2 linked regions of the Phyllobacterium zundukense genome follow. The protein of the gene in region 1 interacts with the protein of each later gene in a pairwise test. Links are inferred from orthologs where the notes say so. Each region holds a gene or a part of one and is shown in the gene's direction. Other genes may lie near its edges.

The links.
Region 2: the proteins of def (region 1) and BLM14_RS19290 interact in binary tests that used the Escherichia coli proteins (3 or more experiments, as listed by UniProt). The link is inferred for Phyllobacterium zundukense from one-to-one orthologs.

Annotation. Positions count from the first base shown.
Region 1 is NZ_CP017940.1:3,198,079-3,213,019, forward strand. The notes cover bases 5,458-8,237. They hold def (peptide deformylase), read left to right. Parts: upstream 5,458-6,472; coding sequence 6,473-7,003; downstream 7,004-8,237. Other genes in these bases: BLM14_RS16065 (DNA recombination protein RmuC), read right to left, coding at 5,458-6,359; fmt (methionyl-tRNA formyltransferase), read left to right, coding at 7,014-7,943; BLM14_RS16080 (GNAT family N-acetyltransferase), read left to right, coding at 7,940-8,237. Outside these bases: BLM14_RS32375 (DUF2066 domain-containing protein), read right to left, coding at 1-126; BLM14_RS16050 (DUF3859 domain-containing protein), read right to left, coding at 182-706; BLM14_RS16055 (malate synthase G), read right to left, coding at 716-2,893; BLM14_RS16060 (hydantoinase/oxoprolinase N-terminal domain-containing protein), read right to left, coding at 3,001-5,016; more of BLM14_RS16065, read right to left, coding at 5,121-5,457; more of BLM14_RS16080, read left to right, coding at 8,238-8,437; tRNA pseudouridine(38-40) synthase TruA, read left to right, coding at 8,437-9,222; BLM14_RS16090 (hypothetical protein), read right to left, coding at 9,174-9,785; dapE (succinyl-diaminopimelate desuccinylase), read right to left, coding at 9,802-10,989; BLM14_RS16100 (2-dehydropantoate 2-reductase), read left to right, coding at 11,090-12,115; dapD (2,3,4,5-tetrahydropyridine-2,6-dicarboxylate N-succinyltransferase), read right to left, coding at 12,161-13,015; BLM14_RS16110 (LOG family protein), read left to right, coding at 13,166-14,008; BLM14_RS16115 (pyrimidine 5'-nucleotidase), read right to left, coding at 14,014-14,733; BLM14_RS16120 (GGDEF domain-containing protein), read left to right, coding at 14,909-14,941. UniProt on the Escherichia coli protein: Removes the formyl group from the N-terminal Met of newly synthesized proteins. Requires at least a dipeptide for an efficient rate of reaction. N-terminal L-methionine is a prerequisite for activity but the enzyme has broad specificity at other positions.
Region 2 is NZ_CP017940.1:3,853,861-3,868,923, forward strand. The notes cover bases 5,805-8,706. They hold BLM14_RS19290 (aspartate-semialdehyde dehydrogenase), read left to right. Parts: upstream 5,805-6,689; coding sequence 6,690-7,724; downstream 7,725-8,706. Other genes in these bases: BLM14_RS19285 (MFS transporter), read right to left, coding at 5,805-6,115; BLM14_RS19295 (MarR family winged helix-turn-helix transcriptional regulator), read right to left, coding at 7,773-8,243; BLM14_RS19300 (organic hydroperoxide resistance protein), read left to right, coding at 8,401-8,706. Outside these bases: BLM14_RS19250 (metallopeptidase family protein), read left to right, coding at 1-138; BLM14_RS19255 (YunG family protein), read left to right, coding at 230-589; BLM14_RS19260 (DUF1737 domain-containing protein), read right to left, coding at 570-776; BLM14_RS19265 (HpcH/HpaI aldolase/citrate lyase family protein), read right to left, coding at 820-1,701; leuD (3-isopropylmalate dehydratase small subunit), read left to right, coding at 1,859-2,464; BLM14_RS19275 (hypothetical protein), read right to left, coding at 2,621-2,830; leuB (3-isopropylmalate dehydrogenase), read left to right, coding at 3,049-4,161; more of BLM14_RS19285, read right to left, coding at 4,229-5,804; more of BLM14_RS19300, read left to right, coding at 8,707-8,823; BLM14_RS19305 (alpha/beta fold hydrolase), read left to right, coding at 9,013-9,834; BLM14_RS19310 (M3 family metallopeptidase), read right to left, coding at 9,841-11,892; BLM14_RS19315 (argininosuccinate synthase), read right to left, coding at 12,044-13,267; BLM14_RS19320 (ArnT family glycosyltransferase), read right to left, coding at 13,389-15,063.

The DNA of each region.
Region 1 (14,941 bases):
TTGACCGGAGACGACTGCCTGTGACCGATAGAGATCGGAACCAGAAGCACCTGCCAAGCTGCATCCGTAAAAAAATGCGATCACAAGCGCGCCGACAAAGCGGCCAAACATTTCTATACGGCTCATCTGGTTCGAGTCCCTCGCTTGTCGATTGATCAGTAAACCTACCAGAATAAGCGCCTCAGGAAATCGGGCAGTTGCCTGCAATCACCTTGAAGCTCTTGGCGGCAAGTTCCTTGCCCGACAGATCGCGCAGCGAGATGGTCCATGCTCCGGAGACCAGTTCGAAATCCCTTTCGAAAACCCAGCCGGCATAGCGCTGCTGCTGAACGGCGCTGTCGGGCCAGCTGCTTTTTTGCATCGAACGTCCATCCGGTGTCCTGATCAGCGGATGCAGGACCACCACGGAGATCGGGAGCACGCCGGTATCCCCGATATCGGAGGCCTCATAAAGAACGCCGAAACTTGTGCCGATGCAGGCATGAATGTTCTCGGTTCGCGTGACGTTGACTGGCCCCTCAACCAGCCGGTTCAATCCCGTCGGTGTATCGGGCGATACTTCGGATCCGACCTCCTTGGCGCTGGTCAGTCCCCAGTCGACAATCTCGATCGCGGGCGTTTCCTCCTGCGCCGTCGCCAGCCCCGTGTTTCCCACCATCAATGAAATGAGAAGAACGAGATATCTGGCGCGGCGAAAGGTGGCCATTTGTGCTGATCAGGCTGCGGCCTGCCTGGCTTTCAGTTCCAGCCGACGCCGGTGAAGGACTGGTTCCGTATAGCCGTTCGGCTGTTCGCGGCCCTTGAAAACGAGATCGCAGGCAGCCTGGAAGGCGATGGAACCGTCGAAATCCATTGCCATTGGCTGGTAGAGCGGATCGCCCGCATTCTGCTTGTCGACCACTGACGCCATTCGTTTCAGGGTTTCAAGCACTTGCGCCTCTGTGGCGACACCATGATGCAGCCAGTTGGCGATGTGCTGGGCGGAGATGCGTAGCGTGGCACGGTCCTCCATCAAGCCGACATTGTTGATGTCCGGAACCTTGGAACAACCGACGCCCTGATCGACCCAGCGTACAACATAGCCGAGAATTCCTTGCGCATTGTTGTCGAGTTCACGCTGGATATCCTCAGGCGTCCAGTTGGGGCGCGAAGCGACCGGCACCGACAGGATGTCGCTGAGCTTTGCCCGGCCACGCACCTTCAACCCCGCCTGCACCTCGGCGACATTGACTTTATGATAATGGGTAGCGTGCAAAGTCGCAGCGGTCGGCGATGGTACCCAGGCGGTGTTGGCGCCAGCCTTGGGATGGGCGATTTTCTGCTCGAGCATTGCGGCCATCAGGTCGGGCATGGCCCACATGCCCTTTCCGATCTGCGCATGGCCGGAAAGTCCGCATTCGAGGCCGACATCGACGTTCCAGTTTTCGTAGGCGCCGATCCAGGAGGCCTGCTTCATGTCGCCCTTGCGGATCATGGGGTCGGCTTCCATGGAGGTGTGGATTTCATCGCCGGTGCGATCGAGGAATCCGGTGTTGATGAAGACGACTCGCTCCTTGGCGGCGCGAATTGCTTCTTTCAGGTTCACCGTCGTGCGGCGTTCCTCGTCCATGATACCCATCTTGATCGTATTGGGTTGCAAACCGAGCAATGTCTCGACACGCCCGAACAACTCGGAGGCGAATGCGACCTCTTCCGGACCATGCATTTTCGGCTTCACCACATACATGGAACCGGCGCGCGAATTCATGTGCCGTCCGCCCGGCCCGATATCATGGAGGGAGGCCAAAGCGGTGATCGCCGCATCCATGATGCCTTCCGGTATCTCATTGCCGTTCTTGTCGAGAATGGCCGGATTGGTCATCAGGTGGCCCACGTTACGCACCAGCATCAGCGAACGGCCAGGCACTGTCAGTGGCTTGCCATCCTTGCCGGTATAGTCGCGGTTGGCATTGAGCTTGCGCGTGACTGTCTTGCCGCCCTTATCGAATGTGTCTTCGAGATCGCCGTTCATCAGACCGAGCCAGTTGCGATAGACAACCACTTTGTCCTCGGCATCGACCGCGGCAACGGAGTCCTCGCAATCCTGGATCGTCGTCAGAGCGGATTCCAGCATGACATCGGCAATGTGGGCAGGATCGCTCTTGCCGATCGGATGGTCGGCGTTGACGACAATCTCGACATGCAGGCCATTCTTGACCAGCAGGATTGCGGTCGGAGCCTTGGCATCGCCGCGATAACCCGCAAACTGGCCTTCGTCCTTGAGTGCAACCGATCTACCGTTGGCGCTCAGGACGAGTTTCTGATTTTCAACACCAAGACCGGCAACATCCGCCCAGCTCGCGCCATCGAGCGGCGCGCTTTCATCCAGAAATGCTTTGGCCCAGGCAATAACCTTGGCGCCACGCACGGGATTGAACGCCTTGCCCTTTTCAGCGCCGCCCTCTTCCGGAATGGCATCCGTGCCGTAGAGCGCATCATAGAGTGACCCCCAGCGGGCATTGGCGGCGTTCAGCGCGTAACGGGCATTCATCACCGGAACAACGAGCTGCGGGCCGGCAGTCACCGCGATTTCCGGATCGACATTGCTGGTGGATACGGAAAATGCGCCGCCTTCGGGCAGCAGATAACCGATCTCCCTCAGGAAGGTTTCATATTCTTCCTGGCTATAGCCGGAGTTGCGCTTCTCCCTGTAAAAATCGTCCAGCTTTTGCTGAAAAGCATCGCGTTTTTGCAGCAATTCTCGATTCCTGGGCGCCAGATCATCAATAATCTGCGCAAATCCTGCCCAGAATTGTGCGGCATCGATACCGGTTCCGGGAATAGCTTCGTTGACCACAAAGTCGTGGAGCTTCTTCGCCACCTGCAACCCGTTGATTTCGATACGCTCGCCCATGATCGGTTCCTTCAAGATTTTCGTCATCCTACCCTTGAACACATCGGAGCATTCCGCGTCAATTCATCAATAGTGAACAGGATTTATGCCTTGATGGAAAGAATGACCTAATGTGCAATGCGCGGTCTGCCCGAAGCGGTGGCTATGAGCACGGCCTCGATGAATTTGCGCTGATCTTCGACGGTTGCAGCACTGATGTCTCGGGCGATGGTAATCTGGGCTTCGTCGGTTCCAGCCTCCAGCGCCAATAACCCGGCCTGCTGCTTCAGGACACTTTCCGCAAAGGCGATCGATTCCTCTTCGATCTGGAAATCCCTGACCACCTCGCCTGCCATGACACGGAACAAACCCTCTACGGGCTGGCTGATATGCGCCTCGACCGACACACGCACCTGCCCGACAACCGCGCCCAAAGCATTGGCAACATCGGTATCGACCGGAACGATGCATTCGGTGCCGAGCATGTCGCCGACTGCCGGATAATAGACTGGCGCCGACGCGCCCAGTCCGATCACTGGCCGGTCTATATCGAGCCGAACGCCGGCAATCCCGCTTTTGCCTGAAAGAGCCTGTTGCACCAGCGAGCTCGCCACAGTCTCCGGCCCTTCCAGCCCGTCCTCGGCAAAGACCGTTTCGAGAACCACTTCGGATGAACGCCGGATCAGCGCGTCAAAGGTACGGTGGGAAACTTCCTCCGGTGTGTCGCAGAGCGGGCGTCCGGCGCCATCCTTGCGCCGTGCATAGAGAACGGCGCCGTAGCGCGCCGCTTCCGCGTTCCAGTTGTTCTGTAGGCCAAGTACATGACAGGCATCCGACGGCGTAAAGCCCGAAAGATGAACCAGCCCCCGCGCCACAAGCCGGTTGATGGTTGCCGCCTGCGAGACAGAATTCAACAGCCGGTCAAGCGGCCGTGGCTCGACGGTGACGCGTTCATAAAGTTCAGCCTCGCCTTTGCTCAATCCTGATGCCATCTGTGCCGGAACGCCGGTCAGAAGCGCAAACCGTCCGTCGAGCCGCCCGGCATTGGCAGCTTTTACCTGACGCGCCAGATGATCGATGACTGCCGCACCATGATTGGTTGCAAGCAGGGACAGCGGCACAAGCCGCCTCGGTCCGAGCTTGATGCTTGGCGCCATGGCATTGTCGTCGAGCGATACTTCCGAGTCGCCGCCGAGGCCGAAGGTGCGCATGGCCACCGCTTCCACCATGGTGCGGAAGCCCCCGACGGTCGCACCGTTGGGATCGAGGCGCGGACGGCCCTTGTCCAGAACCGCGACGTCGGTCGTCGTGCCGCCAATATCCGAGACGATCGCATTATCAAGGCCCGTCATATGTCTGGCACCGACAAGACTAGCCGCCGGTCCCGAGAGTATCGTCTCGATCGGCCGGTGCCGGGCAAATGCCGCTGAGACAAGCGCGCCATCGCCCCGCACCACCATCAGCGGCGCATGGATGCCGCGCCGGTCGAGAAAGCCTTCCGTTGCAGCCACGAGCCGGTCGATCATGGCAATGAGCCGGGCATTGAGCACGGTGGTCAGGGCGCGGCGCGGGCCATTCAGCTTGGCCGATAATTCATGACTGCAGGTGACAGGAAGTCTGGTTTCCTTGCGCACGAGGTCGCGGATAGCGATTTCATGCTCCGGATTGCGCACGGCAAAATAGGCGCAAACGGCAAAGCCGGTGACGTCCTGCTGCAAGCGTGGCAAGGCTTCGATCAAGGCTGCCGGATCGAACGGCTGCGCGCGGCCATAGACATCGTGCCCGCCTGGAATGAACACCACCGGGTCCGAGCCCAGAGCGGTTCCAAGATCGGCCTTTTCCAGATCGGCTTTGGAGAAACCGACCATGACGAGCGCGATGCGACCACCGTGCCCCTCCACGAGCGCGTTGGTGGCAAGCGTCGTCGACATCGAAACAAGCCTGATGTCTGCTGGACGCACGGATGCTTCCGTAACGATACGCTCAACCGCGCCCGAAATGCCGACGCTCAGATCATGCCGGGTGGTGAGAGCCTTGGCCTTGGCGATGACACCGCGTTGCTCGGACCACAGGACTGCGTCCGTATAGGTGCCGCCCGTATCGATGCCGAGGAAGATCGCCTGTTCAATTGTGGATTCAGCCATGATGCCCTGCCCTATTTGCAGGCAGGGTTAGCGCATGACAGACGCGGCGGCTAGCGCCATTCCGACCATTTGCTGCCGCAGCCGCATTAGACCAGCAACCAGGCTCAATCTTCCCCATCGACGACGCGCAGGCGCAATTGGCCTGTCGCTGACGCAGCAGTACGGGCGGAATCTGCGTCTTTTACGACATCGCCGACCGGAGCCTCGGCAAATTCCAGAGCCTCGATCTTCTGGCCGCGCTTGGTTACCTTGCTGGAAGAGACGAGGATGTCGTCGATATCCTTGTTGGCCTGGCCGAAATGCGTCTGCAGGCGGCGAACCCGATCGTCGAGGCGGCCCACATCTTCCATCAGCCGGATGACCTCGCCCTGGATCAGATGCGCCTGTTCGCGCATACGCACATCCTTGAGCACGGCCTGAATGACTTGAATGGACAGCATCAGCAGCGATGGCGAAACGATGACGATGCGCGAGCGATGCGCCTTCTGCACCACGCCCTCGAAATTCTCATGGATTTCGGCGAAGATCGATTCGGACGGCACGAAAAGAAATGCCGTGTCCTGGGTTTCACCATTGATCAGGTATTTTTCCGCCACATCGCGAATGTGGATTTCCACATCGCGGCGGAACTGCGCGAGCGCCATTTTCTTGGCTTCCGGGCTTTCGGACGCGCGAATGGCGTTCCACGCCTCCAGCGGGAACTTTGCATCGATGACGAGATTAGGGGCGCCGTTCGGCATCCGCACGACACAGTCGGGGCGGCTGCCGTTGGAAAGCGTAGCCTGGAACTCATAGGCGCCCTGCGGCAGGCCATCGGCGACGATCGCCTCCATCCGCGCCTGACCGAAGGCACCGCGCGTCTGCTTGTTGGCAAGGATCGCCTGCAGTTGCACCACCTGTCCGGCGAGTGCCTGGATATTGTTCTGCGCGGTGTCGATGACAGCCAGCCGTTCCTGCAGTTTCGCCAGGTTTTCGTGCGTCGACTGCGTCTGTTCGGTCATCGTCTGGCCGATACGGCTGGTCATTCCGTCGAGCCGTTCGCGGATCGACTGATTGAGCTCGGCCTGGCGCGAGCCGAACAGCTCGGCCATAGTCTGCATGCGACCTTGCATTTCCGACTGGCTCTTCAGAATTTCGCCCATGCGCGCTTCCGCATCGCGTGCCCGGTCTTCGGCCTGTATTTCGGCGACGAGCCGCATGCGTGCCGAACGCCACACGGCGATGACAGCGAAAACCACGACGAGCGCGGTGATTGCCGCGGCTGCAAGAAGGGCTGCGCCGACAGAGACGGTGCTGGCGCCGAGCTGAAATAGCGTTTGATCGAGCGAAATTGACGTCTCCATAATGCGCAGACTAACCGATTCGGAGCGCAAATGTGAGATCAAAACGAGAACATTTTCACAAATGACTTTAACCTCGGATTGACGGCTCAAAGGTGAGATATTAGGTGATGCTCATGTCTATCAAACCGCTTGTTATTCTTCCCGATCCGCTGTTGCGCCAGGTTTCAAAACCTGTGGAGCGCTTTGACGCCGATTTGCGCAAGTTTTCGACCGATATGCTCGATACCATGTATGATGCGCCCGGCATCGGCCTTGCCGCCATTCAGGTCGGCGAACCATTGCGCATGCTGGTGATCGACCTTTCCAAGGAAGATGAGCCGAGAGCTCCTCAGATTTTCATCAATCCGCAGGTATTGGCTTCTAGCGATGACCGTAACATCTACGAGGAAGGCTGCCTCTCGATTCCGGACTACTATGCGGAGGTCGAGCGTCCGGCGACCGTGCGCGTGTCCTATTTTGATATCGAAGGAAAACAGCAGGAAGTAGCGGCCGATGGACTGCTTGCAACCTGCCTGCAGCATGAGATCGATCACCTCAACGGCGTTCTCTTCATCGACCACATATCGCGGTTGAAGCGCGAGATGGTGGTCAAGAAATTCAAGAAACTCGCCAAGGACCGTCCGCCGAGCCGGCTGGCGGTGTGAGCCGATGAGCTTGCGCATCATCTTCATGGGAACGCCGGATTTTTCAGTGCCCATCCTCAATGCCTTAATCGGCCAGGGTCACGAAATCGTCGCCGTCTATAGCCAGCCACCACGTCCCGCAGGCCGCCGGGGGCTGGAACTGACGCCCTCGCCCGTGCAGCGCAACGCCGAACAATTCGGTATCGAGGTGCGCACGCCAAAGAGCCTCAAGGGCGAAGACGAGCAGCAGGCATTTCGCGATCTCCAGGCCGATGTCGCTGTCGTCGTCGCCTATGGACTGATTCTGCCTCCTGCAATTCTCGAGGGCACACGGCTTGGCTGCTATAACGGGCACGCTTCGCTACTGCCGCGCTGGCGCGGCGCCGCACCGATCCAGCGCGCGATCATGGCGGGCGATGTCGAAACCGGCATCATGATCATGAAAATGGACGAGGGTCTTGATACCGGTCCGGTCGCCATGGCCGAAAAGATCAAGATCACGGCCGACATGACCGCCGGCGAACTGCATGACCAGCTCAGCATGGCTGGCGCCGATCTGATGGTGCGCGCGATGGCAGCGCTGGAGCGCGACAGCCTGACGCTGACGCCGCAAGCCGAGGAAGGCGTCACCTATGCCTCGAAAATCACCAAGGTAGAGACTCGTATCGACTGGACGCTACCCGCCATCGATGTTCACAACCGAATTCGTGGCCTCGCGCCGTTCCCCGGAACCTGGTGCGAGATGGAAATCGGCGAAAATCTGGAACGTGTGAAGCTGCTGCGCTCGATCCTGGCAACCGGTGTTGGGGAACCTGGTACGGTGCTCGACGACGATTTGCGTATCGCCTGCGGTGAAGGTGCAGTGCGCCTGCGCTCGCTTCAGCGTGCTGGCGGCAAGGTCATGGACGGGCAGGAATTCCAGCGCGGCGCCAAGATCGCGCAGGGGATGCGGCTGCCATGAATGGCATCACCGTCCGTGCGGCGCATTCCGACGATTACCCGTTCATTTCTGACATCCTGGTAACGGCTTTCGCGGGAACCGATGAAGCGAATCTCGTTCGCCGCCTGCGGCACGACAATGATGTCGTGCTCGAACTGGTGGCCCTGAACGACAAGGTCATCATCGGACACATCCTGTTTTCGCGACTGAAGCTGGCCGGAGCAGAGGATTTCGATGCCGTTGCGCTTGCTCCACTAGCGGTTGCGCCTGCCCATCAGGGAAAGGGCGCTGGAAGCAAACTGGTGCGAATAGCGCATGAACACCTGGCTGCCGCTGGCGAGACCCTGTCGATTGTCCTGGGCGAACCTGAATATTACGGGCGCTTCGGCTACGAGCACCAAAGGGCGGCGGGTTTCGAGAGCCCTTATCAAGGCGACTATCTCCAAGCCTATGCTTTTGGCGATGCGCCGTCATCCGGGACACTGATCTATGCTCCAGCCTTTGGAGCGCTTTAGTGCCGCGCTACAAACTGACCATTGAGTATGACGGCACTCCCTATGCGGGCTGGCAGCGGCAGGAAAACGGTCACACCGTCCAGGCGGCCATCGAGCAGGCCATCTTCAAATTCTGCGGCGAAACGATCTCTCTTGGCGCAGCAGGACGCACCGATTCCGGCGTGCACGCGACTGCGCAGGTCGCCCACGTGGATTTGACGAAGGACTGGAGCAGTTCAAAGGTGCGCGAAGCGCTGAACGCACATCTGGTCATCGCCGGAGAAACCGTCGGCATCATCAATGTCGAGCTGGTCGGCGGCAATTTCGATGCGCGGTTTTCGGCGACGGGCCGGCACTATCTCTACCGTATCATCAATCGCCGGCCTCCCGCCCCGCTGGAAGCGCATCGCGCCTGGTGGGTGAAGAAGCCGCTCGACGCGGACGCCATGCACGACGCGGCGCAGCGGCTCATCGGCACGCATGACTTCACCACGTTCCGGGCAACGCAGTGCCAGTCGAAAAGCCCGGTCAAAACACTCGATCATTTAAGCGTTTCGCGTAATGGCGAAATCATCGAAATCAGAGCGTCTGCCCGGTCCTTCCTGCACAACCAGATCCGTTCCTTTGCCGGAACGCTTAATGAAGTCGGTTGCGGCCGCTGGGACGCCGATGATGTCACGGCAGCGCTTGCCGCGCGCGATCGCAAGGCCTGCGGCCCCGTCGCACCGCCCTACGGCCTGTATCTCATTGGCGTGGATTATCCGATCACCACAGGGTCTGGCAGGGCGATGCCCAGCACGCCCTGAAGCAGGACCATCAGGAATAGCGATCCGGCAACAAGGGCAACAAAGAACGCTGCTGTGTAAGTATGCGATTTCTTCAGCGCTACGTGAGTCAGCCGGTAGGTCAGGAACATGATGGCCCCATAGAGCAGGAGGCCGAATCCGGTGGCCAGGCCCGGCCAATTCGGCAGCAAGACCCGCGCCAGCGTCGCAGGCACCATCAGCCAGGCGGCGATTGCTGTTCCCCAATTGCTGGCGACCACATAAGGACTGAAACGCTTGGCTATGCCGAGTTGCCGGGCGCTGAAAGCCAAGACGACCAACGGCAGGACCCAAGCGGCAAGATCGACGAACGCCACCCTGCCCATGATGGAAAAGCGGTTTCCCGTTTCCGGGCGCAGCGCAATCATGTCATTGGCGAAGATAATCCAGCCGAGGACCAGCGGCGGCAATGAAATCGTGATGGCATGGAACGACTGCCAGAATCCGTCTTCGGAAAAATCCAGCAGATCGAGGCCGTCGGCATGACCATTCATCATCCGCCAGGCGCCCCACAGATACCGTTGAATTTCATCAAAATCCGGCATTATCACTCATGTTCGTTTACGCAAAGAAGTCGGCGATAAAGCGTTCATAGATCTGGGTCAGCGTTTCAAGATCCGCAAGCGCCACCCGCTCATCAACCATATGCATCGTCTTGCCCACAAGACCAAACTCGACCACCGGGCAATAATCCTTGATGAAGCGGGCATCCGAGGTGCCGCCAGAGGTCGAAAGCTGTGGCCGGTTGCCGGTTACAGCTTCGACGGACGATGTCAGCGTCCCAATCAGCTTCTCGTCATGGGTAAAAAATACATGGCTTGGCCGGTGGCGCCAGATCAGTTCGTAGTTCACAGGTGTTTTCTTGCCCGGGCGCAGTTTGCTGCGTCCGGACGCCTTGTCGAGGCGGTTGTGGATCTCCGCCATCAGCGTTTCATCGGTCCACGTGTCATTGTAGCGAATGTTGAATATCGCCGTTGCCTTGGCCGGGAGGACATTCACCGCTGTATTGCCGACGTCGATGGTGGTGATTTCCAGATTGCTTGCCTGAAAGTCCTTTGTCCCTTCGTCAAATACGGGATAGAGCAGGCTGTCCACCAGCGTTACCAGGCCGCGCACCGGATTGTCGGCAAGATGCGGATAGGCGGCATGACCCTGCACGCCATTGACGACAATCGTACCAGACAGTGAGCCCCTCCGGCCGATCTTGATCATGTCGCCGAGCTTGTCCGGATTTGTCGGCTCACCAACGATGGCGGCATCCCAGCTTTCGCCCTTCGCCTTGGCCCATTCCAGCAGCTTGCCTGTCCCATTGATGGACGGGCCTTCCTCGTCACCGGTGATCAGGAACGAAATCGAACCCTTGAGCTCGCCATTCTTGTCAAGGTAGCGAGCCACGGCGGCGGCAAAACAGGCAATGCCGCCCTTCATGTCGACGGCACCGCGCCCATACATCTCGCCATTGTGGATGGCAGCAGAGAACGGGGGATAGGTCCATGCTGCCTCATCGCCCACGGGCACGACATCCGTATGACCTGCAAACATCAGGTGCGGTCCGTTGCCGGAACGCCGCGCATAGAGGTTCTCGACATCGGACGTGCCATCCTCGCTGAAGACCGGCCTTTCCACGGAAAAGCCGAGCGGCGAAAGCATAGCCTGAAGCGCTGTCAGGGCACCGCCTTCGACAGGCGTCACCGACGGGCAAGCAATGAGTTTGGCGAGGTTCTGAACAGGATCGGTCGATGATTTCATGTCCAAAGCGATAATAGAAAAGCATGATCCTGTCACGCACTGGATCGCAATTGCCGCATCTGTTTTAATGCGTGCTCAGCGTCAGTCAGGGGCCAGTACCATGATCTCAGACGATAGCCGGATTGTCATTGCCGGTGCCGGTTCGATTGGTTGTTATGTCGGCGGATGTCTTGCGGCGGCAGGCAGGGATGTGATCTTCCTGGTCAGACCACGTGTTGAGGCCGCGCTCCGGCAAAATGGCCTTAAGATCGTCGATCTGGATGGAACGGAGAAACTGGTTCCGCCGGAGCGGTTGGCGCTCGCAGTCGACCCGGCCGCGGCTTTCGAGCAGGCAGACATCATTCTCGTTGCCGTCAAGAGCGGTGCGACGGAAGAGATCGCCAAGCTGATCGCCCGGCATGCGCCGTCAACGGCAATCGTTATAAGCCTGCAAAACGGCATCAACAACGCGAGGGTCCTGCACCGAAATCTGCCGACTGGCTTCACTGTGATTTCCGGTATGGTGCCATTCAACGTCGTTCAGTCCGAAACGGATGGCGCAGCGCTGATCGTAAGGCGGACGACCGAAGGCACCGTTCTTATCGACGATAAGCCGGGGGACCTTGCCGATGAACTTTCCGTGCAAGGCCTCGACGTTCGCCACAGTCCGGACATGCAGGGCGTGCTGTGGGGCAAACTGTTGATGAATCTTAACAATGCAGCCAACGCCTTGTCGAATCTGCCTCTTGCCAAGCAGCTTGCTGATCGAAACTGGCGGCTCCTTCTGGCCGATCAAATGATCGAGGGCCTGAACGTCATGAAAGCGCATGGCATCGTGCCATCAAAGATTCAGGGCGTGTCGCCCGGGCTGCTTCCCTGGATCCTGCGCCTGCCCAACTTTCTTTTCCGCATTGTCGCGAAGAAGATGCTCAATATCGATCCTCGCGCCCGTTCTTCCATGTGGGAGGACCTTTCACGTGGCCGCCCAACGGAAATCGACTATCTTCAGGGTGAAATCGTTCGATTGGCGGGCGAGAAAAATGTCGCGATACCCCTCACGCAGAAGGTTGTCGGCTGCGTGAAGCAGGCGGAGGGAAAGCCGCTCCGAAGCCATTCGGTTGAGGAGATTCGGACGGCACGAGCCTGAAAACGTGCCGGAGAGGGCGAGACGACCCTCTCCGATCCACTAAAATCAGTCGCGCAGCAGCTCGTTGATAGACGTCTTTGAGCGTGTCTTTTCGTCGACGCGCTTGACGATCACCGCGCAGTAAAGGCCCGGGCCCGGCTCGCCGTTGGGGAAAGGCTTGCCCGGCAATGTACCGGCAACCACCACTGAATAGGGCGGCACTTCGCCGTAAAAAATTTCGCCGGTCGCACGGTCAACGATCTTAGTCGATTTACCGATGAATACACCCATGCCAAGGACAGCGCCTTCGCGAACGATGCATCCCTCGACCACTTCCGAACGCGCACCGATGAAGCAATTGTCTTCGATGATCGTAGGCCCCGCCTGCATCGGCTCCAGAACGCCGCCGATGCCGACGCCGCCAGAAAGATGCACATGCTTGCCGATCTGGGCACACGAACCCACGCCCGCCCAGGTATCGACCATCGTACCCTCGCCGACATAGGCGCCGAGATTAACGAAGGACGGCATCAGAATCACACCCGGTGCGATATAGGCCGAGCGGCGGACGATGGCGTTCGGGACAGTGCGGATTCCTGCCTTGGCAAATTCTGTCGCGCCCCAGCCATCGAACTTCGAGGGCACCTTGTCCCACCAGGCTGCGCCGCCCGGACCGCCCTCAATAATGCCCATTGGATTGAGACGAAACGACAGGAGAACAGCCTTTTTCAGCCACTGATTGGTTTTCCAGACCCCATCTGCCTGCTTCTCGGCAACACGTACGGTACCGCTGTCGAGCAACAGCAGCGACGTTTCGACGGCTTCGCGAATTTCGCCGCGCGTTTCGGTGCTGATTGCATCGCGCTCATCGAAGGCCTTGTCGATCGTCTTTTCGAGACTGGTCAGATCGGGCTTGGACATTTTGAGGTCACTCCATTACACGGGCGGTTAAGAACAATGGCCTAGTAAGTTAAGTCTGGGAGAGGGTCAATCTCGGCATTACCATGTTAGATGGTGATTGGAATTTTATGTCTGTAAGCGTCATACGCGTCCGCAGAAGGAGTAGAACAATTGAATACCGATGAAAAAAATAGCTGGACGCCGTTTTCCCACTCCTCAGAAGCGGTGCGCCGTGTAGAGACAGCGCCTGACACGCCGCAAACCCAATCGGCTACCTACCGGCTGGCCTTCGCCGATCCTGAATTCATGACGCGCCGCGACTTGCGTGCCGTTCGACTGCAGTTGGAATTGCTGAAGCCTGAGATGGCGCTCGCTGAACGCGGCATCCGTTCCACCGTTGTCCTGTTCGGCGGCGCGCGTATCCCCGAGCCGGGGGGTGCTGCCTGGGCCGCCAAGAACGAGACGCAGAAAAAAAACCTCGAAGCCAATTCGCGTTATTACGCCGAAGCGCGCAAATTCGCGCAGCTTTGCTCCATCTACTCCTCCACAACCTATAATCGCGAGTTCGTGGTCGTAACCGGCGGCGGTCCAGGCGTGATGGAAGCGGGCAATCGCGGCGCCGCGGATGTTGGCGCTCCGACGATCGGCCTCAATATTGTTTTACCGCACGAACAGGCACCCAATGCCTATGTCACGCCGGAGCTTTGCTTCAATTTCCACTATTTTGCCATCCGCAAAATGCATTTCCTGATGCGTGCCAAAGCCATGGCAATCTTTCCGGGCGGCTTCGGTACGATGGATGAGACGTTCGAGGCGCTGACGCTCATCCAAACGGGACGGATGGAGCGCATTCCCTTCCTGCTGTTTGGCAAATCGTTCTGGGAAAAGGCCATCAATTTCGATTTCCTCGCCGAACAGGGTGTCATCTCGCCGTCAGATCGCGAATTGATTACCTTTGTCGACAAAGCCGAGGAAGCCTGGGAGGTTATCCGAACCTTCTACGACCTGGAGTAACCGTATCAGACGGTCTCGCTCATCAGCTTCGGCAAAATGGAATTGAGGAACGAGGCAAGGTCGTCGGTAACATAATCGACATGGTCGGTATTGCCGGGATCGCGCTCCCAGATTTCCGAGAATGTCGGCTCGAAATTGTGCGGGACGATCAGGACCGTGGTCATACCCAAGGCCTTCGGCTCGACGAGATTGCGCGCCAGATCCTCGAACATGACGCTCGCGGCCGGATCGATCTTGTGCAGATCAAGGAACCGGTCATAGGCCGCACGGGCGGGCTTTGGGTTCAGTGCCGCCGCTCTGATGTCGAAAATATCGTCGAACTGCTCGAGAACGCCAAGCTGACCGGCCGCACGCTCGGCATGGCCGCGATCGCCATTGGTGAAGATGAACTTGCGGCCGGGCAGTTGCTTGATGGCTGTGGACAATGAAGGGTCTGGTACGAGCCAGGAATAATCGATGTCGTGGACCTTCTGCAGAAAATCGTCCGGATCGATATCGTAGCGGTCCATCAGACCTTTGAGGGTCGTGCCATAATCCTTGTAGAACCGCTTCTGGAGTTCGCGCGCATCCGCATGGGAAAGCTTCAGGAGATCGGCAACATACCCCGTCATTTTCACATCGATCTGGGAAAACAGATTGGAATGATGCGGATAAAGGGTATTGTCGAGATCGAAGACCCAATCAGTCACATGGGCAAAATTCAAGGGATCCGGTTTATTTGTCATACGCGACTCAGGTTCCGCCGTTTTACAAGAAGCCGAAACAGACACAAGGCATTCTGTTTCACTCCCGAATCAATAGACGAAAAAAGTCTGAACTACGACCGTTTTTAATTTTTCTGCTAACAGCCGCTTCATTAATTCGTCGTAGTACCTAAGAAGGGCTTCAGGTCGCCAGTTCATGAATAGAATTCTCCTCAAATGCGCGATGGTC
Region 2 (15,063 bases), 660 kb from region 1 along the record:
CGTGCTATCCTGGATTACTGGGCAGAATATGAGGAAGCGCTGGGTGAAATCGTAACCCATGTCCTGATCCACGAGATTGGCCATCATTTTGGCCTGTCGGACGAGGATATGGAACGCATCGAAGCAAGTGCCGAATAGTATCAATGCGGCGCAAAATGCCGGTTGCTGTTTGTGACGATTGCGATATTGCTCCCCACGATCAATCACTCGATAGTTTCGGAGGACTGCTTTGGCCGATTTTTCAACACCCTACGATCTTTATGAGGCACTTAAAGCGGCGTGGAGTTCAGAAAGCTCCAGCTCATGGTCGATTGAGAATCCCGCCAAGGGACAATGCAGTGTGACGTCACTGGTTACGCAGGATCTTTTTGGTGGCTCGATCCTCAAAACCAAGACCTATGGCGGTACGCATTTCTACAATGCGATTGATGGCGTCAAATGGGATATGACTGTGAGCCAGTTTGACCGGCCCATCCCATTCGAGGACAGGCCGGCGACACGCGAGGAAGCCATGGCCGACACATCAGAAGCTCAGTACCATGCACTCAAGCGCCGTCTGGAGCTTGTGCTTAGTAGTCGCTCAGCTTGATGCCAGGCTCATAATCAACGCCATCCACATCCTTGACTACGGCTTGGCCGCACTGCATCACGCCGGTCGCCGAATTGAACGCATAGGTTGGCGAGCCGTAAATGTGCCAACCCTTGTTCACAGCTGCCGTTACCTTGTGGCAGAAGCTTGCATCATCGGGGCCTGTCAGAAGCCGGTACAATTTCATGATTTTCTTTCCTAAATTTGTGCCAAAATCGGCCAGTCCTGGTTCACTTTTTGCCTATTGTCTCGACTTTTGCCAATAGTTTTTGCGCAGTTTCGAGATGCAGGCGCTCCACCATTTTGCCGCCTAGCGCGATGGCTCCCTTGTTCTTGTTCTCCGGGTGGAAGAAGGCCTCTACAATGGACCGTGCTTCCTCGATGGACGCTGCATCGGGGAAAAATGCTGTATTGGCCGCTTCGATCTGTGATGGATGGATAAGAGTTTTACCGTCAAACCCCATTTGAACAGCCTCGGCGCATTCGGCGGCGAAACCATCGCCGTCCGTAAAATCATTATATACGCCGTCAATCACATCGAGTTTCCCTGCCTTGGCGCAGAGCAGAATTTGCATAAGCCATGGCGTAAGATAAGCGCGCTTCCCGGCTAATCCCCTTCCGGTTTCCTTGGCGATATCATTGGTCCCGATGACAAAACAATCGAGCCGCGCCGTCGATCGCAGGCCGAGTTCAGCGATTTCATCGGCGTTGAGAATACCGCGCGGCGTCTCGATCATGGCCCAAAGACGGACATTCTCCGAAGCGTCGGTTTCCTCCAGTATCTCGGTGACGCTGGTGATGTCCTGAGGGGTCTCGACTTTCGGCAGAAGGATTGCATCGGGCTTGCACGCCCTGGCCGCAAGCAGATCTTCCGCACCCCACTCGCTTGAAAGACTATTGATACGGATAATTCGCTCGGCCGTGCTGGCTGTGTGAGCCAGAAAGTAGCTCCGCAATGCCTCACGCGCATCTTCCTTTGCGTCAGGGGCGACGGCGTCTTCCAGATCAAAGATGATAGCGTCCGTTGTCAGCGAAGCAGCCTTGGCCAGCGCCCTGGCATTGGAGGCGGGAACATAAAGCACGGAGCGGCGAGGGCGGAAGGGTTTACTCATGCCGACTTTCTTGCCTTGCTCGCGAAGCCAAGACAAGTGCTATCATGCGTGACCCCCGCTCTGACCCAAAGTGCCACAGGCGAAACTCTTTGATTCGCAGTCAAGCTGGTGTAAAGCGAAGCGCAAAGTCATTACCCAGGATCTACAGGCAGACATCATGGACAAATTCACCAAGCTCACCGGCGTTGCCGCTCCGCTGCCAATCATCAATGTCGATACCGACATGATCATCCCCAAGGACTATCTGAAGACGATCAAGCGGACTGGCCTTGGTACTGGCCTGTTTGCCGAGATGCGCTACAACGATGATGGCAGCGAGAATCCGGATTTTGTTCTAAACAAGCCAGCCTATCGAAAGGCACAGATCCTTGTCGCCGGCGATAATTTCGGTTGCGGATCGAGCCGTGAACACGCTCCGTGGGCGCTGCTGGATTTCGGCATACGCTGTGTCATTTCGACGAGCTTTGCGGATATTTTCTACAATAACTGCTTCAAGAACGGGATTCTACCGATCCGCGTCAGTCATGAAGATCTCGACAAGCTGATGGATGATGCACAGCGCGGCGCTAATGCGACACTGTCGATTGATCTCGAAGAATTGACGATCAAGGGGCCGGATGGCGGTACAATCAGCTTCGAGCTTGATGAGTTCCGCCGCTACTGCATGTTCAACGGCCTCGACGATATCGGCCTGACCATGGAAAAGGCAGCGAAGATTGATAACTTCGAATCTGCCAATGCAGCAAAGCGTCCCTGGGCGTGAATGGTTAGAATGTTCTGAGGGCCCGGATTTCCGGGTCTTTGGCTATTTGTATTCGCGCTGGGTCGGCAGTTGCATCCGAATGCGCCCCCCCCCGCCAGGGGCCCCGCAATATCTCGATCGTCCCGTCATGCAATATCGCGATTTGTCGGGCAAGGTTTAAGCCCAGACCCGCTCCGCGCGACGCTGACTTTGGTCGAGGTCGACAATAGTTGTTGGCGGGCCGTAGTCCAGAATGACCGATTCAACCGGCTGTCCGATGTAATTCTTCATGATATCGGAAGCGCATCCCGCCAGCACAATCGTGATCGTCGCAAGGAACGCGCCAAAGGCGACATGCCTCAAGCGGCCGGCTTTGCAGAAAGACATGTTTCACCCCCCATCGTAAAAACCATGTCCGGCAACTAGGCTGCGAAGATTGCGCCGACATTACAACTGCACATCTTTGGATCGCGCGAATCGTTCACAATTGATTGCCAGTGTTATCGGCATTCAGAAAATTTCGCAGAAAGCTTTCCATCTTTGCTGAACTTGCGCTAAGTACGCGCCATCCCGATTACAGCGATCAATCAATGAGGTTTCCCAGCATGGCATCGAAAAAGCTCCTTCTTCTTCCCGGCGACGGTATTGGACCTGAAGCAATGGCCGAAGTCCGCAAAATCATTGCCTACATGAATGCCGAATTGAAGAGCGGGTTTGAGCTGGACGAAGGTCTCGTTGGCGGCTCAGCTTATGACGCGCACGGTAAGGCCATCTCCGAAGCGGATATGGAAAAGGCGCTCGCATCCGACGCCGTTCTCTTTGGTGCGGTGGGCGGGCCCAAGTGGGACAGCGTTCCTTATGACGTGCGCCCGGAGGCAGGTCTCTTGCGCCTGCGCAAGGATATGGAACTCTTTGCGAATCTTCGCCCGGCAATCTGCTATCCGGCGCTCGCCGATTCGTCGTCTCTCAAGAAGGAAGTTGTCGAGGGTCTCGATATCCTGATCGTGCGCGAATTGACCGGCGGCGTTTACTTCGGCGAGCCGAAGGAAATCCGCGACCTGGGCAATGGCCAGAAGCGTGGCATCGATACGCAGGTCTATGATACATACGAGATCGAGCGAATTTCCGGAGTTGCCTTCGAATTGGCGCGCACGCGCGGCAACAAGGTGACGTCGATGGAAAAGCGCAATGTCATGAAGTCGGGCGTGTTGTGGAACGAAGTCGTTACGGCGACCCACAGGGCGAAGTATTTCGACGTCAAGCTCGAGCATATGCTGGCCGACGCCGGCGGTATGCAGCTTGTCCGCTGGCCCAAGCAGTTTGATGTGATCGTCACCGACAATCTGTTTGGCGACATGCTTTCCGATATCGCGGCGATGCTTACAGGCTCCCTTGGCATGCTTCCTTCGGCGTCGCTTGGTGCGCCTGATGCCAAAACCGGCAGCCGCAAGGCACTTTACGAGCCCGTACACGGCTCGGCACCGGACATCGCCGGTACTGGTGCGGCCAATCCGATCGCCATGATTGCGTCCTTCGCCATGTGCCTGCGCTACTCCTTCAATATGGTTGCCGAGGCCGACAGGCTGGAAGCAGCCATTGCCGGCGTTCTTGATGACGGCATTCGCACGGCGGATATCATGTCGGAAGGAAAGACCAAGGTCGGCACCACCGAAATGGGCGACGCAATCCTGGCCAAATTCAAGGCGTTGGCTGCCTGATCCAGAGAATTTGAACTATGAAAAAAGCCCGGCGCGAGTGATCGCGCCGGGCTTTTTTGATTGGCAATTACTTGATTGCGTCGAGATCGGTGTCTTTCGTGTCCCGTACGAAGATGAGACCGATGACCAAGGTCATTGCCGCGATGACGATCGGGTACCAGAGGCCATAATAAATATCACCCTTGGCCGCGCTCATCGCGAAGACTGTTGCTGGAAGCAGACCACCGAACCAGCCATTACCAATGTGATATGGCAAGGACATGCCGGTGTAGCGGATGCGGGTCGGGAACATCTCGACCAGAATGGCCGCTATCGGCCCATAGACCATGGTCACATAGATCACGAGCACGAACAGGATCGCAATCACCTTTGGCCAGCTGACGGCCGCCGGATCGGCAACCATCTTAAAGGCGCCAGCGCCCGGAATCGTGTAGACCGGCACCTCAGTCGCGCCGGCCGCCTCTTCCGTGGTCAGAAGCTTGTCCTTGATCGCCTGATCGACAGGAACCATGGTCTTTGCACCACCGCGGATCGCAGCCGGGTCGAGCGCAAGTTTCGGATTGGCAGCAATCAAGGCGTCAAGCTTCGAATCGGCGACCTTTACTGGATCGCGGACTAGGGGGTAACCGCCGTCCTGAAGCGCTATGTTGATGCCCTTTGCAAAAGCACCTTCCTTTGCCTTTGCATCGGCTCCAGCGGCAACGGCGTCGTAAGACTCGACCGTTTCATTACCGATCTTGACCGTGGCTACAGTGCCGGGCGCTGCAGTGGCCACAACGTCATAGGGAACCGAGTTGCGGGTCAGGAACGATGTCGCGATATCGCAGGAAGTGGTGAACTTAGCCGTGCCTGTCGGGTTGAACTGGAATTTGCAGTCGCCGGGTGCAGCTGTGACGGTCGCGCGAACATTCTGTTGCGCGGCGGCAAGTGCCGGATTTGCAGCCCAGGTCAAGGCCTTGAACAGCGGGAAGTAAGTGATAATGGCGAGCGCCAGTCCGGCCATGATGATTGGCTTACGGCCGATCTTGTCGGACAGCCAGCCGAAGAAGACGAAGAAACCGGTGCCGAGCAGGAGTGCTATTGCAATCATGATGTTGACCGACTGCGCGTCGACTTTCAGCACATTCTGCAAAAAGAACAGCGCGTAGAACTGGCCTGAATACCAGACGACAGCCTGACCGGCAGTGAGACCGAAAAGCGCGAGCAAAGCGATCCTGGCATTCTTCCATTGGCCGAAAGCTTCGGAAAGCGGAGCCTTGGAACCCTTGCCTTCTTCCTTCATCTTCTTGAAGGCCGGTGATTCACTCAACGACAGCCGAATCCACACGGAAATTCCGAGAAGAACAAATGAAAGCAAGAAAGGAATGCGCCAGCCCCAGGCAGCGAATGCTTCTTTGCTGAGCGAATTCTGGATGATCAGGATGACGATGAGTGAGAGGAACAGACCCAGCGTGGCCGTAGTCTGAATCCACGATGTGTAATAGCCGCGTCTGTTGCTCGGTGCATGTTCGGCGACATAGGTTGCCGCACCACCATATTCACCGCCAAGGGCAAGACCTTGAAGCATGCGAAGGGCGATCAGGATGATCGGTGCGGCAATGCCCCAGCTGGCTGATCCCGGAAGTACGCCAACCAGGAAGGTTGACAGACCCATGATGAGGATGGTGACGAGGAATGTGTATTTGCGGCCGACCAGATCGCCGATGCGGCCAAAGACCAGCGCACCGAATGGCCGGACAAGGAAGCCTGCCGCAAAGGCAAGCAGCGCAAAGATATTACGCGTTGCTTCCGGATACTCGCTAAAAAAGGCTGCGCCGATGAAAGCGGCCAGAGAACCGTAAAGATAAAAATCGTACCATTCGAAAACAGTTCCGAGCGAAGAAGCGAAGATAACCTTCTTCTCTTCTCTCGTCATACCCCGACTAGAAGTGTCGGCCACAGACGTGGTTGCCATTACTATTCCTCCCAGAAAACAGCAGTTGAGCCAAGGACATGATCAGTTCTAACCCCTCGATCATGGCCTCGACCGTTGACACTACGCATGGCCCCTTTGCTGCGCTTGCTTGCTGCGGCAAACCATACGTCGGTGAATGTCCCTCGGAATTTTCTCCCCCAAAGGTCACGCACCCGATGCACGCGCGGAGTGTTCAACAAATATTGATGAAAGCAAAGCCCGTATCTTACGTCAATTGTCTAAAATTGTGCGTAACACGACATATTCTTGTCATTTGAAGAGACAATTGACTCTTTTAGGAAACCGCGTACAAGCACAATCGGACAAGGAGACGCCCAGGTGGGTAGCGAATCAACAGCACTGTTTTTGACAAACGGTTCCGGCGAGATTGCCGGATGCGCTGGTGCGCCTGCTCTTATCCGCAAAATTTCGGCCAAACAGACTGCGAAAACGACCACCAAAACGGTCTGATTTCCCTTGGCCTGCTCGCCCCCTCCCGGGTCCGGCCCGGGGGAGAAGACCCGCAGTGGCCAGCGGGTTTCTGAACAGCAGAGAGGGACAGGAGATATTACAGATGAGTTTCAAGGTTGCAGTTGTTGGTGCCACAGGCAATGTGGGCCGCGAAATGCTTACAATACTGGAAGAGCGCGGCTTTCCCGTCAGCGAAGTCGTTGCGCTCGCCTCGCGCCGGTCGCAAGGAACCGAAGTTTCCTTTGGTGACCGTACGCTGAAGGTCAAGGCGCTGGACACCTACGACTTTTCCGATACGGATATCTGCCTGATGTCGGCAGGCGGCAATATTTCCAAGGAATGGTCGCCCAAGATCGGCGCGCAAGGCTGCGTCGTCATCGATAATTCCTCGGCCTGGCGCTACGATTCCAACGTACCGCTGATCGTGCCGGAAGTGAATCCCGATGCGATTTCCGGTTTCACCAAGAAGAACATCATTGCCAATCCGAATTGCTCGACCGCACAGCTTGTCGTTGCCTTGAAGCCTTTGCATGACAAGGCAAAGATCAAGCGTGTCGTTGTTTCGACCTACCAGTCCGTGTCGGGGGCCGGCAAGGAAGGCATGGACGAGCTGTTCGAACAGTCCCGCGCGGTGTTCGTTGCCGATCCGGTGACAGCGAGGAAGTTCACCAAGCGCATCGCCTTCAATGTGATTCCGCACATCGACGTGTTTATGGAAGATGGCTACACCAAGGAAGAATGGAAGATGGTCGCCGAGACCAAGAAGATGCTTGATCCCAAGATCAAGCTCACGGCGACCTGCGTGCGCGTTCCGGTTTTCATCGGCCACTCGGAAGCGGTCAATATCGAATTCGAAAGCCCGATGAGCGCAGAAGAAGCCCGGGATATCCTGAGCGATGCACCAGGTTGCCTGGTCATCGATCGCCATGAAGATGGCGGCTATATCACGCCTTATGAAGCAGCGGGTGAGGATGCCACCTATATTTCGCGTATCCGGGAAGACATTACGGTCGAAAACGGCCTTTCCATCTGGATTGTGTCGGACAATCTGCGCAAGGGCGCTGCACTCAACACGATCCAGATTGCCGAGCTTCTGGTTGCACGCGGACTGATTCAGCCGAAGAAGATCGCTGCCTGATCGATCTGTACTGTCGAGAATACAAAGGGCGCGGGAAACCGCGCCCTTTTACTTTGCCTCGTCAATGCTCGCGACGAGATTATCGCGCATTGCAATGAGCTCTGATCGCAGTGTCTGCGCTTCGTCCATGGTGCAGCCAAATGCCTTGCCCATGGCGGTAGGCACAGCTTCAGCGCGCTCGCGCATGCTACGGCCTTCATCCGTAAGTCCGATCAGGACCTGGCGCTCATCAACGGTGTCGCGCCGCCTTGTAATCAGTCCTGCAGTCTCAAGGCGTTTCAACAGGGGTGTCAGTGTGCCTGAATCGAGGCTGAGCTTGTCGCCTATGGCCTTCACGGTCTGATTTTCCTGCTCCCACAATACCACCATCACCAGATATTGCGGATAGGTCAGCCCAAGCGCAGCAAGACGCGGCTGATAGGCGCGCGTTACCGCATTCGCGGTGGAGTAAATGGCGAAGCACAAAAAATTCGACAGCTTCAGCTGCGACTCCTGCGCATTTCCTGTCGCGTTTTCCATCCTGGTCACTCCTACGGTTCTGTCTGCGCAAGATAGCCAAGCGCATTAGATTGCGCATCATTTAATTTTTCATCACTCATAATAAAAATAGATTGCACACAATTGAATTGTGTGCAATCTAATATGTGCCGAACAAATCCAACCAAGGAACAGACCAATGAGTATTCTCTATACGACTAAGGCGACAGCAACCGGCGGCCGTGATGGCCGCGCTACCAGCGAAGATGGCCGGTTGGCCGTCACCCTTTCAACTCCGAAGGAACTTGGCGGCAATGGTGCCGAGGGTACCAACCCCGAGCAGCTCTTTGCGGCCGGCTATTCCGCCTGCTTCCTCGGCGCAATCAAATATGTGGCCTCGCAAAAGAAGGTCAAATTGTCCGAGGGCACAGCAGTCAGCGCCACGGTTGGCATTGGTCCCCGCGACGATGGCAAGGGCTTTGGCCTCGATGTCGCGCTGGCTGTTACTCTGCCCGGTGTAGAAGCGGAACAGGCTCGCGAAATCGTCGATGGCGCACACGTGGTCTGCCCCTATTCCGAAGCAACCCGCAGCAATCTGAACGTACGTATTTCAATTAATTGACACCCTGGGTTGTTAAGCAGGGTCAACGGGACCAGTATCATGCGCAATTCTCATTGGACGTCACGCCGTTCCTTCCTGACCGCCGGCGCAGGCCTTGTTGCCGCCGCCAGCCTTCCAGCCAGCGGCGCAATGGCGGTGCAGACACCCAAGACATCAAAATCCAGCCAACCAGTGAAAGGACACAATGCGATGACCACGATCACGACAAAGGACGGAACCGAAATCTATTACAAGGATTGGGGCAAGGGACAGCCGGTCGTCTTCAGCCATGGCTGGCCGCTCACCGCCGATGCCTGGGAAGACCAGATGTTCTTTCTGGCGTCGCATGGCTACCGGGCCATTGCCCATGACCGCCGCGGCCATGGCCGTTCGAGCCAGCCGTGGAACGGCAATGACATGGACCAGTATGCAGACGATCTGGCAGAGCTGTTTGAAAAGCTCGATCTGAAGGACGCAATCATGATCGGTCATTCGACTGGCGGTGGCGAAGTGGCGCGCTATATCGGCCGCCACGGCACGAAACGAGTCGCCAAGGCCGTGCTGGTCGGCGCCGTGCCGCCGTTGATGCTGAAGACCGACGCCAATCCGGAAGGCCTGCCGATCGATGTCTTCAATGGCATCCGCGACGGTGTCATCGCTGACCGCTCGCAGTTCTTCAAGGATCTGTCATTGCCGTTCTATAGCTACAATCGGCCCGGCGCAAAAGCCTCAGAAGGCGTCAGGGATTCCTTCTGGCTGCAGGGCATGATGGCAGGGATGCCAGCCTCCTATTTCTGCATCAAGGCGTTCTCGGAAACCGACTTCACCGAAGACTTGAAGAAAATTGACGTGCCGACATTGTTCATCCACGGCGATGACGACCAGATCGTGCCGATTGACGATGCCGCCCGCAAAGCGGTCAAGCTTGTCAAGAACGCCACGCTGAAGGTCTATCCCGGTGCGCCGCATGGCCTTGCCACGACGCACAAGCAACAGCTCAACGAGGATCTGCTCGCCTTCGCCAAGGCCTGATCTAACTCAAGCAAGCCCACGCTTTTCGATCATCGCATCGGGCGTGGGCATCTTGCCGCGGAAAGCTTTGTAAAGCTCTTCCGGATCCCGGCTTCCACCTGCTGAGTAGATATACTGTTTCAGCTTTGCCGCGAGATCGGCGTTGAACACATCGCCGGTTTCCTCAAACGCCTTGAAGGCATCCGCATCGAGCACTTCCGACCACATGTAGGAATAGTAGCCGGCCGAATATCCATCGCCGGAGAACACGTGCGTGAAATGCGGCGTACGGTGACGCATGATGATCGCGTCCGGCATCTCCAATTGCTTCAATGTTTCCGCTTCGAACTTGATCGGATCGGCTGGTGGTGTGCCGTCAGCGTGGAACGCCATGTCCACCAATGCGGAAGAGGTGAACTCCACCGTATTGAATCCTGCATTGAACGTGTTCGCTGCAAGCACCTTGTCGAGTAGGGCCTTCGGCATGGCCTCGCCCGTGCGGTAGTGGATGGCATATTTTTCCAGGATGGCTGGTACAGTCAACCAATGTTCGTAAAGCTGGGATGGCAGTTCGACAAAGTCGCGCGATACCGATGTTCCGGAAACTGCAGGCCAGGTCACGTCCGACAAAAGCCCATGCAGAGCATGACCGAATTCGTGAAACAGTGTTCGGGCGCCATCAAGCGAAAGCAGAGCCGGCTCACCCTTGGGCGGCTTGGCGAAGTTCATGACATTGTAGATGATCGGCTTGTTCACGCCGTCGAGTTTGTGCTGCGATTGGAGTGCACTCATCCATGCGCCGGAACGCTTCGACTGGCGGTTGAAATAGTCACCAAGGAAGAGACCGCGCTTGCTGCCATCCGGATTGAGGACTTCCCAGACGCGCACATCAGGGTGCCAAGTCGGGATGCCGGTCTTCTCGTCGAAACGGATGCCGAACAGGCGTGTGGCGACATCGAAGCAGGCCTCAATGATCTTCTCCAACTGCAGATAGGGCTTCAACTCGGTCTCATCGAAAGCAAAGCGCTCATTGCGCAGCTTTTCGGCATAGTACCGCCAATCCCATGGCTCAACCTTGTGATTGCGGCCTTCGCCAGTAATGAGCCGCTGCAGGTCAATTTCTTCTTCGGCCGCGCGTGCCCGCGCCTTGTCCCAGACGGGCTCAAGCAGATCCATGACCGCCTTCGGTGTCTTGGCCATTGTGTTATCGAGCTTGTACGCAGCAAAACTCTGATAGCCCAGCAGTCCGGCTTTCTCGGCGCGCAGCTTCACCATCTCGGCGACGATGCCCGTATTGTCGGTTTCGCCGCCATTCTCGCCGCGAGCGGCCCAGGCGCGGAATGCCTTTTCGCGCAAGGCGCGGTTTTCAGAGAAAGACAGGAAGGGTTCGATGATTGAGCGCGACAACGTAACCGCCCATGCATCAGGACGGTCGCGCTCCTCAGCCGCGCCACGCATCGCGTCGCGCACGAAGTTTGGCAGACCCGCCAGTTCCGTTTCATCAGTGATGAAAAGCGCCCAGTCGGCCTCATCCTTCAGGACATTCTGGCCGAATTGCGCGCCAAGACTTGCAAGTTTCTCGTTGATGTCCGCAAGCCGCGCCTTGCCTTGCTCATCCAGTCTTGCACCGCTGCGTACGAAACCTTTCCAGGTTTTATCCAGCACGCGATCGGTTTCGGGGTCGAGACCGAGCAGGTCGCGCTGTTCATACAGCGAGTCGATGCGGGCAAAGAGCAACGGGTTCATCATGATGGAGGAAGAATGCCGCGACATTTTCGGGGCAAATACCCGCTCCAGGGCTTGGATCGTGTCATTGGTATGAGCACCGGCCCTTAACCAGAAGATTGCCGAGACACGATCAAGATCCTTGCCCGAGAGCTGCAGCGCCTTCAACGTATTGTCTATTGTTGGCGCTTCGTGATGGGTGACAATCGCTTCGATATCCGCAAGATCAGCCGCCAGCGCAGCGTCAAATGCAGCAGCGAAATCATCGTCGTTGAATGCTGTGAAATCTGGCAGCCCCAGAGGCCCAGTCCATTCAGTCAGTGCGGGATTGATGGCCGTTTTAGTCGAGGACATGGGGCACTCCGTCATGTGGCAAGAACAGTTTGGTTCTAACATCTAAGACGGAGATGCGATGGCCACAAGCCGGGCAGCCAATAAAGTATGGGGCGGCAAACGAAACAAAAAAAGCGGGGCAGGGCCCTGCTTCATTCTGCGTCGAGTAATATCAGCTGTTGCGCTTGCGAGCGGCCAGCGTACGCAGACGCAGGGCGTTCAGACGGATAAAGCCGGCGGCGTCCTTTTGGTCGTAGGCGCCGCGGTCATCTTCGAAAGTCACGAGTGCATCGGAATAGAGCGACTTTTTCGACTTGCGGCCGGAAACCATGACATTGCCCTTGTACAGCTTCAGGCGAACACTACCTTCGACATCTTCCTGGCTCTTGTCGATCATCGCCTGCAGCATTTCGCGCTCCGGCGAGAACCAGAATCCGTTATAGATGAGCTCGGCGTAGCGTGGCATGAACTCATCCTTCAGATGAGCCGCACCGCGGTCCAAGGTGATGGATTCCATGGCGCGGTGTGCCGCGAGCAAGATGGTGCCGCCCGGTGTTTCATAGACACCGCGTGATTTCATGCCGACGAAACGGTTCTCGACCAGATCAAGACGACCGATGCCATTGTCGCGGCCAAGATCGTTGAGCGTCTTGAGCAGGTTTGCTGGCGAAAGCGGTTTGCCGTCGATGGCGACTGCATCACCTTTTTCGAAGGCGATCTCGATTTCCGTCACCTTGTCCGGCGCTTCCATCGGCGAAATCGTGCGCTGGTGCACATATTCCGGCGCCTCTTGCCAGGGATCCTCAAGCACCTTGCCTTCCGATGACGAGTGCAGGAGGTTCGCATCGACCGAGAACGGCGCTTCACCGAGCTTGTCCTTGGCGATCGGGATCTGGTGCTCGCGGGCAAATTCCAGTAGATCCGTGCGGGACTTGAAAGTCCAGTCGCGCCAGGGGGCGATCACCTTGATATCGGGATTGAGTGCGTAGGCAGAAAGCTCGAAGCGCACCTGGTCATTGCCCTTGCCGGTCGCGCCATGGGCGATGGCATCTGCGCCAGTGCGGGCAGCGATCTCGACCAGATGCTTGGAAATCAGCGGGCGCGCGATGGAGGTGCCAAGCAAATAGACACCCTCATAGACGGCGTTGGCGCGGAACATCGGGAAGACGAAGTCGCGCACGAATTCTTCGCGCACGTCCTCTACATAGATTTCCTTGATGCCGAGCATCTCGGCTTTCTTGCGCGCCGGTTCGAGTTCCTCGCCTTGGCCAAGATCGGCGGTGAAAGTCACGACCTCAGCACCAAGTTCCGTCTGCAGCCATTTCAGGATGATGGATGTATCGAGACCGCCCGAATAGGCCAGTACGACTTTCTTGACGTCTTTCCACTTGTTCATTGTGTTTCCCTGGAATCCCGACCGCAATCGCGGCGCCAATTGTCTCTATGTTGCGGGTCTTTTAGCAGTTGCCGTGATGTTGGCAAGGTTGGTATTGATTTGGGGCCAAAGCAGCAACATTCTATTTGCGGAGCGCAATCCAGCCGTGCTGACCATTTTGCTCCCGCGCCTCGATCAGCTGGCCGGACTTCAGCGCGGCTATGAATGGCTGCCATTGTACGCGTCGCCAGCCGGCGACGACCTCTTCAACCGAAAACCCTCTCGCGCCGAGAGTATCCGCTACGGATTTTTCGTTGGTCATGACCATTCTGATCTCGGGTGCTATTCCCGCTTCCGGGAATCGGCGCATCTGCTTGAATGGCGTGTCGCGGTCAGTGTGCAGCCGGACCTTGGCCGCATCAAGATGAGAACCGATGAACAGCACTTCATTTTCAGGCAAGTGGAGCGGTTTTGCCTTCGCCGCAAGAACTTCGCCGATATCCGGCAGCAATAATCCACTGAGAACGGGCGCGCCGATGAAACCGCTTCCCAGCAACAGGAGTGCAAAACACAGGGCCAATCGGTCGATCCCGGCATTGCGGCTGACGAGCCATAGGGTGACCAATCCCAGAAATGCTGCTGTCGCAAGGCCGATTATGGTAGTCGGGGCCAGGAGGAGCAAACCTATCATCAAGAGTGCCGCGAGCGCTCCGGCTGTGAGAATCATGGATACCCGCAGGATCATGCGCAGCAGATTTTCTGACTTCTGATCCATGACACTTTGCAAGGCGCAGGCGAGCAGAATGCTGACAAGGGGTATGACTGGCATCACATAGCGGTGGGATGCATAGTTGGATAATGAGAATATGATGACAACACTGGCGACCCAACCGGCCAGAAACGGTGCAGCAGCTCCGATCGGTCGCCAATTCGGGCGCTTGCCGTTCATTTTGCTGGCGATGACGAGCATGGTCAGCCACAACACCACCGGCAAAAACAGCCCCGCGAGGTTGTTCGAAATACCATTGATAAATGTGCCGATGCCGATGGAGACCTTTTCGGAAAGCTGGTCGCCAACAAAATCCGACGCCATCTCGCTCGCTGCCGTGAACGATTGATAGACAAACCAGGCGCCGAACAGAACGATCGATGGCCAGATTATCGCAGGCAGCCAAAGACGCTTTGCATGCTGGCGCATTGAGGGGACACTCAGGCTAAACGCAACGACATAGGCGACCATGCCGAGCGGCAACAAACCCTTTGTAAGAACGGCGAAGCCTGTACCGCCGTAGGAAAGCAGACCATAGAGCTGTTGACGGTCTTCACGGAAAAGAAGGCCCGTAAAGCCGATAAAACCCAAAAGCATGAACAATGTCAGCGGCAGGTCCGGAATAGCATTGATGCAGGCACGCAAAAAAACGAAATTGCAGGTAAGCATCGCGGCAGCGAGCAAAGCCATCTGATCATTGCGTGTGAGGATTTGGGTAAACTGAAAAGTCGCCAGAAGGGTTGCGGCCGCAGCAATGAGCCAGAAGAAACGCGAGCCTATCGCGGATATGCCGAAAATCTCCATGCCGGCTATACTCATCCAGTAGGTGAACGGCGGCTTCTTCAGCCGCACATCGCCTTCCGCCGTGCGTGGCGTCAGATAATCGCCACTCTGGATCATGATCACGGCGCCGTTGGAGTAGTAGCGCTCATCGGGAAAATGCACGACAAGGCTGGATGCGAGCGGCAACAGCCCGACAACGAGCGATAGCGCGAGAAATACTGCAAGTTTCGCCCTTGAGATCAGACTGTAGATTAAGCCTGAATCG